Regions from separate parts of the Streptomyces sp. NBC_01471 genome, predicted to be linked through region 1. Evidence: riboswitches for the same ligand, from Rfam matches in the RefSeq annotation. Region 1 holds a riboswitch; the other holds the start of a gene.
The links. Region 1 has a riboswitch for cyclic di-AMP ahead of OG285_RS07020 (M23 family metallopeptidase). Riboswitches for the same ligand answer to the same signal wherever they lie in the genome.
Positions count from the first base shown of each region.

Region 2: another riboswitch for cyclic di-AMP. It lies ahead of OG285_RS33265 (C40 family peptidase); the one in region 1 lies ahead of OG285_RS07020 (M23 family metallopeptidase).

Region 1 is NZ_CP109450.1:1,586,223-1,591,606, reverse strand. It holds gene OG285_RS07035 (DNA topoisomerase IV subunit A) at 1-1,212, opposite strand, end outside; gene OG285_RS07030 (M16 family metallopeptidase) at 1,394-2,779, shown strand; gene OG285_RS07025 (M16 family metallopeptidase) at 2,800-4,167, shown strand; cyclic di-AMP (ydaO/yuaA leader) riboswitch at 4,435-4,594, shown strand; gene OG285_RS07020 (M23 family metallopeptidase) at 4,607-5,384, shown strand, end outside.
Region 2 is NZ_CP109450.1:7,353,949-7,359,332, forward strand. It holds gene bioB (biotin synthase BioB) at 1-20, opposite strand, end outside; gene OG285_RS33245 (8-amino-7-oxononanoate synthase) at 164-1,321, shown strand; gene OG285_RS33250 (DUF397 domain-containing protein) at 1,375-1,623, opposite strand; gene OG285_RS33255 (helix-turn-helix domain-containing protein) at 1,633-2,490, opposite strand; gene OG285_RS33260 (ATP-binding protein) at 2,726-3,157, shown strand; gene OG285_RS33265 (C40 family peptidase) at 3,189-3,662, opposite strand; cyclic di-AMP (ydaO/yuaA leader) riboswitch at 3,666-3,883, opposite strand; gene OG285_RS33270 (alpha/beta hydrolase) at 4,656-5,384, shown strand, end outside.

The DNA of each region.
Region 1 (5,384 bases):
GACCTCGTCGATGTCGAGCAGCGCCACGAGCAGCCCGAGGACCAGGTGCAGCCGGTCCTGCCGCTTGGTCCTGCGGAACTCGCTGCGCCGCCTGACGACCGAGAAGCGGTGGTCGAGATAGACCTCCAGGAGCTCCTTGAGGCCCAGCGTCAGCGGCTGTCCGTCGACCAGCGCCACGTTGTTGATCCCGAAGGACTCCTCCATCGGGGTGAGCTTGTAGAGCTGTTCGAGCACGGCCTCCGGCACGAAGCCGTTCTTGATCTCGATGACCAGCCGCAGCCCGTGCGCCCGGTCGGTGAGGTCCTTCAGATCGGCGATGCCCTGAAGCTTCTTCGACGCCACCAGGTCCTTGATCTTGGCGCGGACCTTCTCCGGGCCGACCGCGAAGGGCAGTTCGGTGACGACGATGCCCTTGCGGCGCGGGGTGACGTCCTCCACGGTGGCCGTCGCGCGGATCTTGAAGGTGCCGCGCCCGCGCTCGTAGGCGTCCCTGATCCCGTCAAGACCCACGATCCGGCCACCGGTCGGCAGGTCGGGGCCCGGCACGAAGCGCATCAGGGTGTCGAGGTCGGCGCCCGGGTGCTTGATCAGGTGGCGGGCCGCCGCGATGATCTCGCCCAGGTTGTGCGGGGGCATGTTGGTCGCCATCCCGACCGCGATCCCGGACGAGCCGTTGACCAGCAGGTTCGGATAGGCGGCGGGGAGCACGACGGGCTCGCGCTCCTGGCCGTCGTAGTTGGGCTCGAAGTCGACCGTGCTCTCGTCGATCGACTCCGTCATCAGCGACGTGGCGTCGGCCATCCGGCACTCGGTGTAACGCATCGCGGCCGGCGGGTCGTCGTTGCCGAGCGAGCCGAAGTTGCCGTGTCCGTCGACCAGCGGGAGCCGCATGGAGAAGGGCTGCGAGAGCCGCACCAGGGCGTCGTAGATCGACGCGTCACCGTGCGGGTGCAGCTTGCCCATGACCTCGCCGACGACACGGGCGCACTTCACATAGCTGCGGTCGGGCCGCAGCCCCATCTCGTTCATCTGGTAGAGGATGCGCCGGTGTACGGGCTTCATGCCGTCACGGGCGTCCGGCAGGGCCCGTGAGTAGATCACCGAGTACGCGTACTCCAGGAAGGAGCCCTGCATTTCATCGACCACGTCGATGTCGAGAATCTTCTCCTCGAAGTCCTCCGGCGGCGGGGTCTTCGTGCTGCGGCGGGCCATCGCTGCTGCGGCTCCTTCACGTGCCTGGTCCGGTACTGACGCCGACCATTGTGGACTGTCCCACCGACAACACCGACCGCGACCCGTGCACACCGGGATGGCTGCCAGGTGTCGGCGCGCTTGCATACAGTGGCAGGACTGCATTTCAACGCGGTCAACACACGCGATCGAAGGGACGTACATGCCCATGGGTCACACGGCCACAGCCGAGGCCGGTTCCGGCGGCCTGACAGCGACCGAACACCGGCTGGCCAACGGCCTGCGGGTGGTGCTCTCCGAGGACCACCTGACCCCGGTCGCCGCGGTCTGCCTCTGGTACGACGTCGGTTCACGCCACGAAGTCAAGGGGCGTACCGGACTCGCCCACCTCTTCGAGCACCTGATGTTCCAGGGCTCGGGACAGGTCGAGGGCAACGGCCACTTCGAGCTGGTGCAGGGGGCCGGGGGCTCGCTCAACGGCACCACCAGCTTCGAGCGCACCAACTACTTCGAGACGATGCCCACGCACCAGCTGGAGTTGGCGCTCTGGCTGGAGGCCGACCGGATGGGCTCCCTCCTCGCCGCGCTCGACGAGGAGTCCATGGAGAACCAGCGGGACGTCGTCAAGAACGAGCGCCGCCAGCGCTACGACAACGTGCCGTACGGCACGGCGTTCGAGAAGCTGACCGCCCTCTCCTACCCGGAGGGCCACCCGTACCACCACACGCCGATCGGTTCCATGGCCGACCTGGACGCGGCGACGCTGGAGGACGCCCGCGCGTTCTTCCGTACGAACTACGCGCCGAACAACGCCGTGCTGTCCGTCGTCGGCGACATCGACCCGGAGCAGACGCTCGCCTGGGTCGAGAAGTACTTCGGCACCATCCCCTCCCACGACGGCAAGCAGCCGCCGCGGGACGGCTCACTGCCCGACACCCTCGGCGCCGAGGTGCGCGAGGAGCTGTACGAGGAGGTGCCCTCGCGTGCCCTGATGGCCGCCTACCGGCTCCCCGAGGACGGCACCCGCGCGTGCGACGCGGCGGACATCGCACTGACCATCCTGGGCGGCGGCGAGTCGTCGCTGCTCCACAACAGGCTGGTGCGCCGGGACCGTACGGCCGTCGCCGCGGGCTTCGGCCTGCTGCGGCTCTCCGGCGCCCCCTCGCTCGGCTGGCTGGACGTCAAGACGTCGGGCGGTGTCGAGGTCCCGCAGATCGAGGCGGCCGTCGACGAGGAGCTGGCCCGCTTCGCCGCGGTGGGGCCCACGGCCGAGGAGATGGAGCGCGCGCAGGCCCAGCTGGAGCGGGAGTGGCTCGACCGGCTCGGTACGGTCGCCGGCCGCGCCGACGAACTGTGCAGGTACGCCGTGCTGTTCGGCGACCCGCAGCTGGCGCTGACCGCCGTCGGCCGGGTGCTGGACATCACGGCCGACGAGGTGCAGGAGGTAGCCAAGGCCCGGCTGCGCCCGGACAACAGGGCTGTGCTGGTGTACGAGCCCGTCACCGCCGATGAGCCCGAAGAGACCAGTGCGGACGGCGTATCCGACGAGGCCGCCGCGACCACCGAGAGCACAGAGGCGGACCAGTGACCGACCCCGCGGCCGTGACGATGACCTTCCACCCGCAGCCCCAGGCGGGTGCCCCCAGGCCCTGGGCCTTCCCGGCCCCCGAGCGCTCCACCCTGCCCAACGGCCTGACGGTGCTGCGCTGCGACCGTCCCGGACAGCAGGTCGTCGCTGTCGAGATCAGCCTCGACGCCCCGCTGGACGCCGAGCCCGAGGGGCTCGACGGCATCGCCACGATCATGGCGAGGGCCTTCTCCGAGGGCACCGACAAGCACAGCGCCGAGGAGTTCGCCGCTGAGCTGGAGCGCTGCGGCGCCACACTCGACGCGCACGCCGACCACCCCGGTGTCCGGGTCTCCCTGGAAGTGCCGGTCTCCCGGCTGCCCAAGGCGCTCGGCCTGCTCGCGGACGCACTGCGCGCGCCCGCCTTCGCCCCGAGCGAGGTCGAGCGGATCGTGGGCAACCGGCTGGACGAGATCCCGCACGAGCTGGCCAACCCGGCCCGCCGCGCCGCCAAGCAGCTCTCGAAGGAGCTGTTCCCGGCCACCGCGCGCATGTCGCGTCCGCGCCAGGGCACCGAGGAGACGGTGGCGCGCATCGACGCGCCGGCCGTCCGTGCCTTCTACGACGCGTACGTCCGGCCGTCGACAGCCACCGCCGTGGTCGTCGGCGACCTGGCGGGCACCGACCTGGACGCGGTGCTCGCCGAGACCCTCGGCGAGTGGAAGGGCAACGCGGGCACGCCCCGCCCGGTGCCCCCGATCACCGCGGACGACACCGGCCGGGTGGTCGTCGTGGACCGCCCCGGAGCGGTCCAGACCCAGCTGCTGATCGGCCGGATCGGTGCCGACCGGCACGACCGGGTCTGGCCCGCCCAGGTCCTCGGCACGTACTGCCTGGGCGGCACGCTCACCTCCCGTCTGGACCGCGTCCTGCGCGAGGAGAAGGGCTACACCTACGGTGTGCGGGCCTTCAGCCAGGTGATCCGCTCCGCGCCCGACGGGACCGGCGCCGCCATGCTCGCCATCAGCGGGTCGGTGGACACCGAGTCGACCGGACCCGCGCTCGACGACCTCTGGACGGTGCTCAGGACGCTGGCCGCGGGCGGGCTGACCGACGCCGAGCGGGACGTCGCCGTACAGAACCTGGTGGGCGTCGCCCCGCTGAAGTACGAGACGGCCGCCGCCGTCGCGGGCACGCTGGCCGATCAGGTCGAGCAGCACCTGCCGGACGACTTCCAGGCACAGCTGTACGCGCACCTCGCCGCGACCGGCACGGTCGAGGCGACCGCGGCCGTGGTCTCCGCCTTCCCCGACGACCGGCTGGTGACGGTCCTGGTGGGGGACGCCGCACAGATCGTGGAGCCGGTCAGGGCGCTGGGCATCGGTGAAGTGACCGTGGTCGCGAGCTGACGTCACGGCCGCCCCGAGGCACGGGCGGCCGCAGCGGATCCCCGGGGTCCCGGTGGGCGGCGCGCCCACCGGGACCCGGCTGCGTGCCGGGGTACAGAGTCCCGGGCTGTATGTCGTGGTTGTCGGATGCGCGGCCTTTGGCGGCTGCTGCCGGTGGGATGTCCTGTGGGATGTGCGACAAAACCCGCTCTCTGTTTGGCCCGACCGGCACCGCTCACTTACCGTCACATGCGCTGTCCGTCGGACGTAAGCCGCAACCGCGGCGCCGGGCAGCGATCGCCGAGTCCCCGTCAGGCGCGAGCCCGGGGAGCCGGGGACCCACTCAGTCCCTGGGGTGAATCGGGGCCGCTCCGCAGGGGCGGGCCCGTAGGAGACCTTCCTGCTCCGAACCCGTCAGCTAACCCGGTAGGCGAGAGGGAAGGAAAGGACCAGCCCCTTCATGGCGTTCAGCCGCCCTACCGGCAAGCACCGTGCCCCGAACCGTCCGACCCGCAGGACCGCGGGCGTCGCCGGAGTCGCCACCCTCGCCACAGCCGGTGTCATCGGCACCCTCGCCTCCCCGGCGATGGCCGACAGCGCGAAGGTCTCCACCGCACAGGAGGCCCGCCTCGACCGGACCATACTGGTCGGTGACACCGTCGCCGACCGGATAGCCGCCCAGGCCACGGCCCAGCGGCACGAAGCCGCCCACGCCGAGGCCTTGGCGAAGGCGAAGGCCGCCGCCAAGGCCAGGGCGGCAGCCGCGAAGGCGAAGGCCGAGCGGGAGCGCGAGGCGAAGGCGGCCAAGCAGCGCGCGGCCCGGGCCGAGGCCCGCAAGCGCCTCAACGCCTTCGTGCCCCCGGTCGCCGACTCGTACGTGTCCACCGGCTACAAGACCGGCGGCAGCCTCTGGTCCTCCGGCAGCCACACCGGCATCGACTTCCACGCCGCGAGCGGCACCCCGGTCCATGCCGTCGGCGCCGGCACGGTCGTGGAGGCCGGCTGGGGCGGCGCGTACGGCAACAACATCGTCATCCGGATGCACGACGGCACGTACACGCAGTACGGCCACCTGTCGTCCATCGGCGTCTCGGTCGGCCAGTCCGTCACATCGGACCAGCAGATCGCGCTCTCCGGCGCCACCGGCAATGTCACGGGCCCGCACCTCCACTTCGAGGCCCGCACCGGCCCCGACTACGGCTCGGACATCGACCCCGTCGCGTACCTGCGCTCGCACG
Region 2 (5,384 bases), 5.8 Mb from region 1:
AGCGTGTTCAGCAGGTCCATAAGGGTGATCCTGGCCTACGGCACGGCCTCCGGCCAAGGAGGAACCGAACAACACCGCCGACCTGGGGTGTGTGTATTGCCACACCCTGACCCCGCATCCCCCCGGCTAGGGTCTGTGAACTGCCTACAAAAAGGGACCGATCATGACTCCAGCCGCGCCCCGTGAGCCCTTCGAGTGGACCGACACCGCTGCACGCCGCCGGAAGGACGCAGGGCTGGTACGCGCGCTCCGGCCGCGCGCCGCGGCCCCGGACGTACTGGATCTCGCGAGCAACGACTACCTCGGGCTGAGCCGCCGCTCCGATATCACCGCAGCCGCAGCCGATTCGGCCCGCCGCTGGGGTGCGGGCGCCACCGGGTCCCGGCTGGTCACCGGCTCGACCGAGCTCCACGCCGAACTGGAGCGGGAGCTGGCGCAGTTCTGCGGTTTCGAGGCGGCGCTGGTCTTCTCCTCCGGATATGCGGCCAACCTCGCCGTGCTCACCGCGCTGACCGGCCGTGACTCGCTGATCGTCTCGGACGCCGCCAACCACGCCTCGATCGTCGACGGCTGCCGGCTCTCCAGGGCGGCGACCGAAGTCGTCCCGCACAGCGATCCCGAGGCCGTCGGCAAGGCACTCGACGCCCATGACGGCGGCCGGGCCGTCGCGGTCACCGACTCGGTCTTCTCGGTCGACGGTGACGCCGCACCGCTGCCGGAACTGGCCGCGGTCTGCCGCACTTACGGAGCGGCGCTCCTCATCGACGACGCCCACGGCCTCGGCGTGCTCGGCGACGGCGGACGGGGCGCCGTGCACGCGGCGGGACTCGCGGGCGCTCCCGACGTGGTCTCCACGGTCACCCTGTCGAAGTCCCTGGGCAGCCAGGGCGGCGCGGTGCTCGGGCCCGCCCGGGTCATCGATCATCTGGTCAACGAGGCACGCACCTTCATCTTCGACACGGGCCTCGCGCCCGCCGCCGTGGGTGCCGCACTGGCGAGCCTGCGGCTGCTGCGGAACGAACCCCTGCTCGCCGGGCGTACCCGTACGGTGGCGCACAGCCTGCACACACGTCTGACCGCGGGCGGGCTCAGCGCGGTACGGCCGCAGGCCGCCGTCGTCTCCGTCCTGGCTCCCTCGCCGGGGCAGGCGGTGCGCTGGGCGGCCGACTGCCGCGAAGCGGGACTGGTGGTCGGCTGCTTCCGCCCGCCGTCGGTACCGGACGGCATCTCACGGCTGCGGCTCACCGCCCGCGCCGATCTGACGGACGAGCAGATCGAGTGGGCGGTGGACACGGTGCTGCAGACCGCGCCCACCGGATGACGGGTATCCGGTGGGCGTCGTCTGCCTGCCTGGCCGCCCGCTCAAGTCGCCGCTCAGCGGCCCGCGGTGCCGGGTCCTCCGGTGCCCGGGTCGTGCACCGAGGCCAGGAAGCAGGTCCACGGGCCCGTTCCGAAGAGCAGCGCCGGGCGGTTCACCCGCTTGGAGTCCCGGACGGCCAGCAGACCGCCGTCGAGTAACGCGGCCTCGACACAGTTGTTCATTCCGGTGCTGCGGCTGCTGCGCCGCCACCGCGCGCCGTTCAGAGAAGTGCTGGAAGGGACGTTCGCAGGACGTGCGGACATGATGCCTCCCTAGACGCCGTCACCGAGCCCGGCGATGAGATCCAACGATTCCTTCTGTGGAAGGGCGCGCGCCTGGATCCTGCGGAACGCGGCGCTGTACGCCTCCAGCTCTTCTTTCCGTTCCAGATAACGACTACTCATCAAATGGTCGAGAACGACCACATCCAGATCAACGATGTTCGAAAACGAGAAGATTGTGAAAGAACCCGTCAGCCCGAGGTGCCCTCCCGCGGCGAACGGCATGACCTGCAACCGCACATGAGGCAGCCGGGCGACCTCCCGTACATGCCGTAACTGCTCGGCCATCACCCCGCGCCCGCCCACCCGGCGGTGCAGGGCCGCCTCGTCGACGACCGCGCTCAGCTCCAGCGGCGGGTCCGCCTCCAGCACCCGCTGCCGCGCCAGCCGCACATCGACCAGCGAGTCCACGGTCCGGGCCGGCAGCCCGTCGAGCGAGGCCCGGGTGACCGCTTTCGCGTAACCGGGCGTCTGCAGCAGGCCGGGCATCACCGAGGTCTCGAAGGTGTGCGCCGTGCACGCCTGGGACTCCAGCCTGATGAAATCCCGGTACTGGGCGGGCAGCAGACTCCGGTACGTGTGCCACCAGCCGGCGCTCTCGGCGGCGTCCGCACCGCACAGTGCGTCCAGAAGCTCGCGCTGCGATGCGTCCCGTACCCCGTACGCATCGAGCAGCAGGGCCACATCGGACGGCTTCACGCCACTGCGCCCGGTCTCGATCCTGCTCACCTTCGACTGGTGCCAGCCCGCCTGCCGGGCCGCCGCCGCGCTGGTCAGCCCGGCCAGCACCCGCAACCGGCGCAGCTCGGCACCGAGTTTGACGCGGCGTACCTCCGGGCTGCTCCGCACCCGCGTTCTCCCTCCGGTCGGCCGTTTCTGCCAACGTGCCATCCCGGCCGTCAAATACGGTCTCGCGTCGGAGAGTTCATCACTTTGAGCGACAGATATATGCACATCTTTGTGGATCGCCGGTACTGCGGTCACTATGAGTGTCACGCTCGCACGAAGTGCCACCTGAGGCCGTCTCGAAGTGCCATCCGTCACGAGACCTGCGCCGGTAGCGGTGGGAAAGGGACAGGCCGTCATGGCAGACCACCAGGAAGCATCCGTCACCCTGCCGAGCGAGGCTGCTTCGGTCCCGGCCGCCCGGACGTTCGTGGCCCGTGTGCTCACCGGCTGGGGGCTGCCCCCCGAAGCCGAGTTGGCGGACACCATCCGGCTGATCGTCTCGGAGCTCGCGACCAACGCGGTGCAGCACACCTTCGGCGCGTCCCCCACCTTCACGGTGGAGGCCGTCCTGGAGCGGGACGAGCGGCTGTGTGTGGGCGTCACCGACAGCCATCCGCGCTGGCCCCAGCGGCTGCCCGCGGCCGTGCAGCAGGACAACGGCCGGGGCATGGTCATCATCCGCTGGCTGGCAGCCGAGCACGGCGGCCGGCTCTCCGTCACCCCGACGCGGGACGGCGGCAAGACCGTATGGATCGCCCTGCCCTGGACGGCCCCGGTCCAGGGCTGAACGAGCCCGCGGTGGCTGATGCCTCCCCGCTTCAGCCCACCCGGCCGTACCAGACGCTGCGGGACCAGATCTTCTCCAGCCTGACCACGGCGCCGGTCTTGGGGGAGTGCCAGATCTTCCCGCTCCCGGCGTAGATGCCGACGTGGTAAACGCTCCGGCCGTAGTGGAAGAACACCAGGTCACCGCGGTGCCGACTGGACGCCGGGATGTGGCGTACGCGGTTGTACTGCGCCTGGGCGGTGCGCGGCAGCTTCTTGCCGGCCTGTTTGTACGAGTAGAGCGTCAGCCCCGAACAGTCGAAGCGCGACGGCCCCGCCGCCCCCCACTGATAGGGCGATCCCTTCTTGGAGGCCGCGATCTGCACCGCTCGGACGGCGTGCGCGGCGGCCTGGGCGTCCACGGTCGCGCCCGGTGCCAGGGAGGTCCCCGCGACGGCCGCGAGGGTGAGGGCCGAGGCTGTTCCGGCCCGGGAGAGCAAAGACGGGATATGAATCTGCGCAGTCATGCGCAACCCTTCGCAAACCGCCTGTGAAGGATGACCTGTCGGGTTCGGGCCGGCGAAGTTGCCCGGCCGCCCGGCAGGATGACCGACTGATCAAGTCGGTCATCCTGCCGGGCGGCTTCACCCCGAGGAGCGACGTCGCTGTCGCCCCGGACTGCTTGGGTCCTCCACTCCTGCCGATCCACTCGTGTCGACCAGACATCCGGGTACGGCGGCAGGACTCGGCGTCCGCCCGGACCGCCCCGCCGTGGTGGCGGGGGCTTGTCGTCTCCCGGATCTTCACCCATGGCGTGGCGGATTTCCGGCTGACCGCGCCGATTTGTGATGTTTCGAGCCACTGATCTGTTCGAGTGGGGACCGCGGGCGCCGCGCCGCCGGACTCCGCGGTCGCACGGCCCTCACCTGGGGCGCAGCGCGGGTCCAGGGTGGTTGAGCCGCTGGAATCCGCAACTCGGCGCGGCCGCCGGACCGGTGTCCGCCTACGCCTTCCGGGGGGCACCCATCGGTGTACCGGCGGCCACCGGAAGGTGGATCCGGGCCGTGTTCCTGTGCGGATGCCGGCGTACGGGCGCCGGAGCCCGCGTGGCCACGCGGAGACGGCCCGCACGGTGACGGGTTGGGCGAACGGTTCACCGCGTCGTGGACGTGCGTACCGGATGCCCCGCGGGGGCGAGCGTCCCGGCACCGGCAACTCGGCCCGCAGGAGTGGTACTTCACCCTCGACCGGCCAACGTCTCCGATTCTGGTCCGCGTTGAGAGCCGCCGGTCAGCCGCTTGTGTTGCACCGCTCACCGGGGCCGGTTCTCCGCATTTCGGCTTGGTAAAGAACGCTCATGCGGCCTGTTGTCAGGGACCGTTCACAAGAAAGGATCCCCTGTACGTACTGGAGAGCGCCGTACGAACGGCGCTTCGCACAGGGGGAGGTACCACGTGAGACGCACCGCAGTGCTCGGCTCGGCCGGCGCTCTGGCCGCGGCGACTCTCATAGCGGGCGCCATGGCGGCGCCGTCGGCCACCGCCGACGGCCGCGGCCACGCCGGCTCGGAGGCACACGGCGCGGCCGTCGCCGCCGCGCGGGCGGCGAGGGCCGGGATCGACTGGCGGGACTGTCCTGCGGACTGGGCGCTCGCGAAGCCGATCCAGTGCGGGTGGGTGACCGTGCCGGTCGACTACGCACATCCGGACGGCCGGACGATCAAGCTCGCGGTGGACCGTGCCGTGAGCACCGGCGCGAAGTCGGAGCGGCAGGGCTCCCTCGTCTACAACCCGGGTGGCCCCGGCGCTTCTGGCATGCGCTTCCCCGCCAGGACCACCACCAAGAGCGCACTCTGGGTCAACACCGCCAAGGCGTACGACTTCGTCGGCTTCGACCCGCGCGGGGTGGGCCACTCGGCGCCGGTCTCCTGCGTCGACCCGCAGGAGTACGTGAGCGCCCCCAAGGCCGATCCCGTCCCCGACAGCACGGCCGACAAGCGGGTTCAGCGCAAGCTCGCGGCGCAGTACGCCGCCGGCTGCGCGAAGCGCAGCGGTGCGATGCTTCCGTATCTGACCACGCCGAACACGGCGCGCGACCTCGACGTCATCAGGGCGGCGCTCGGCGAGAAGAAACTCAACTACCTGGGCGTCTCCTACGGCACCTACCTGGGGGCGGTGTACGGGACGCTCTTTCCGGGGCACGTCCGCCGGATGATCGTCGACAGTGTGGTCGACCCGAAGAAGTCGAAC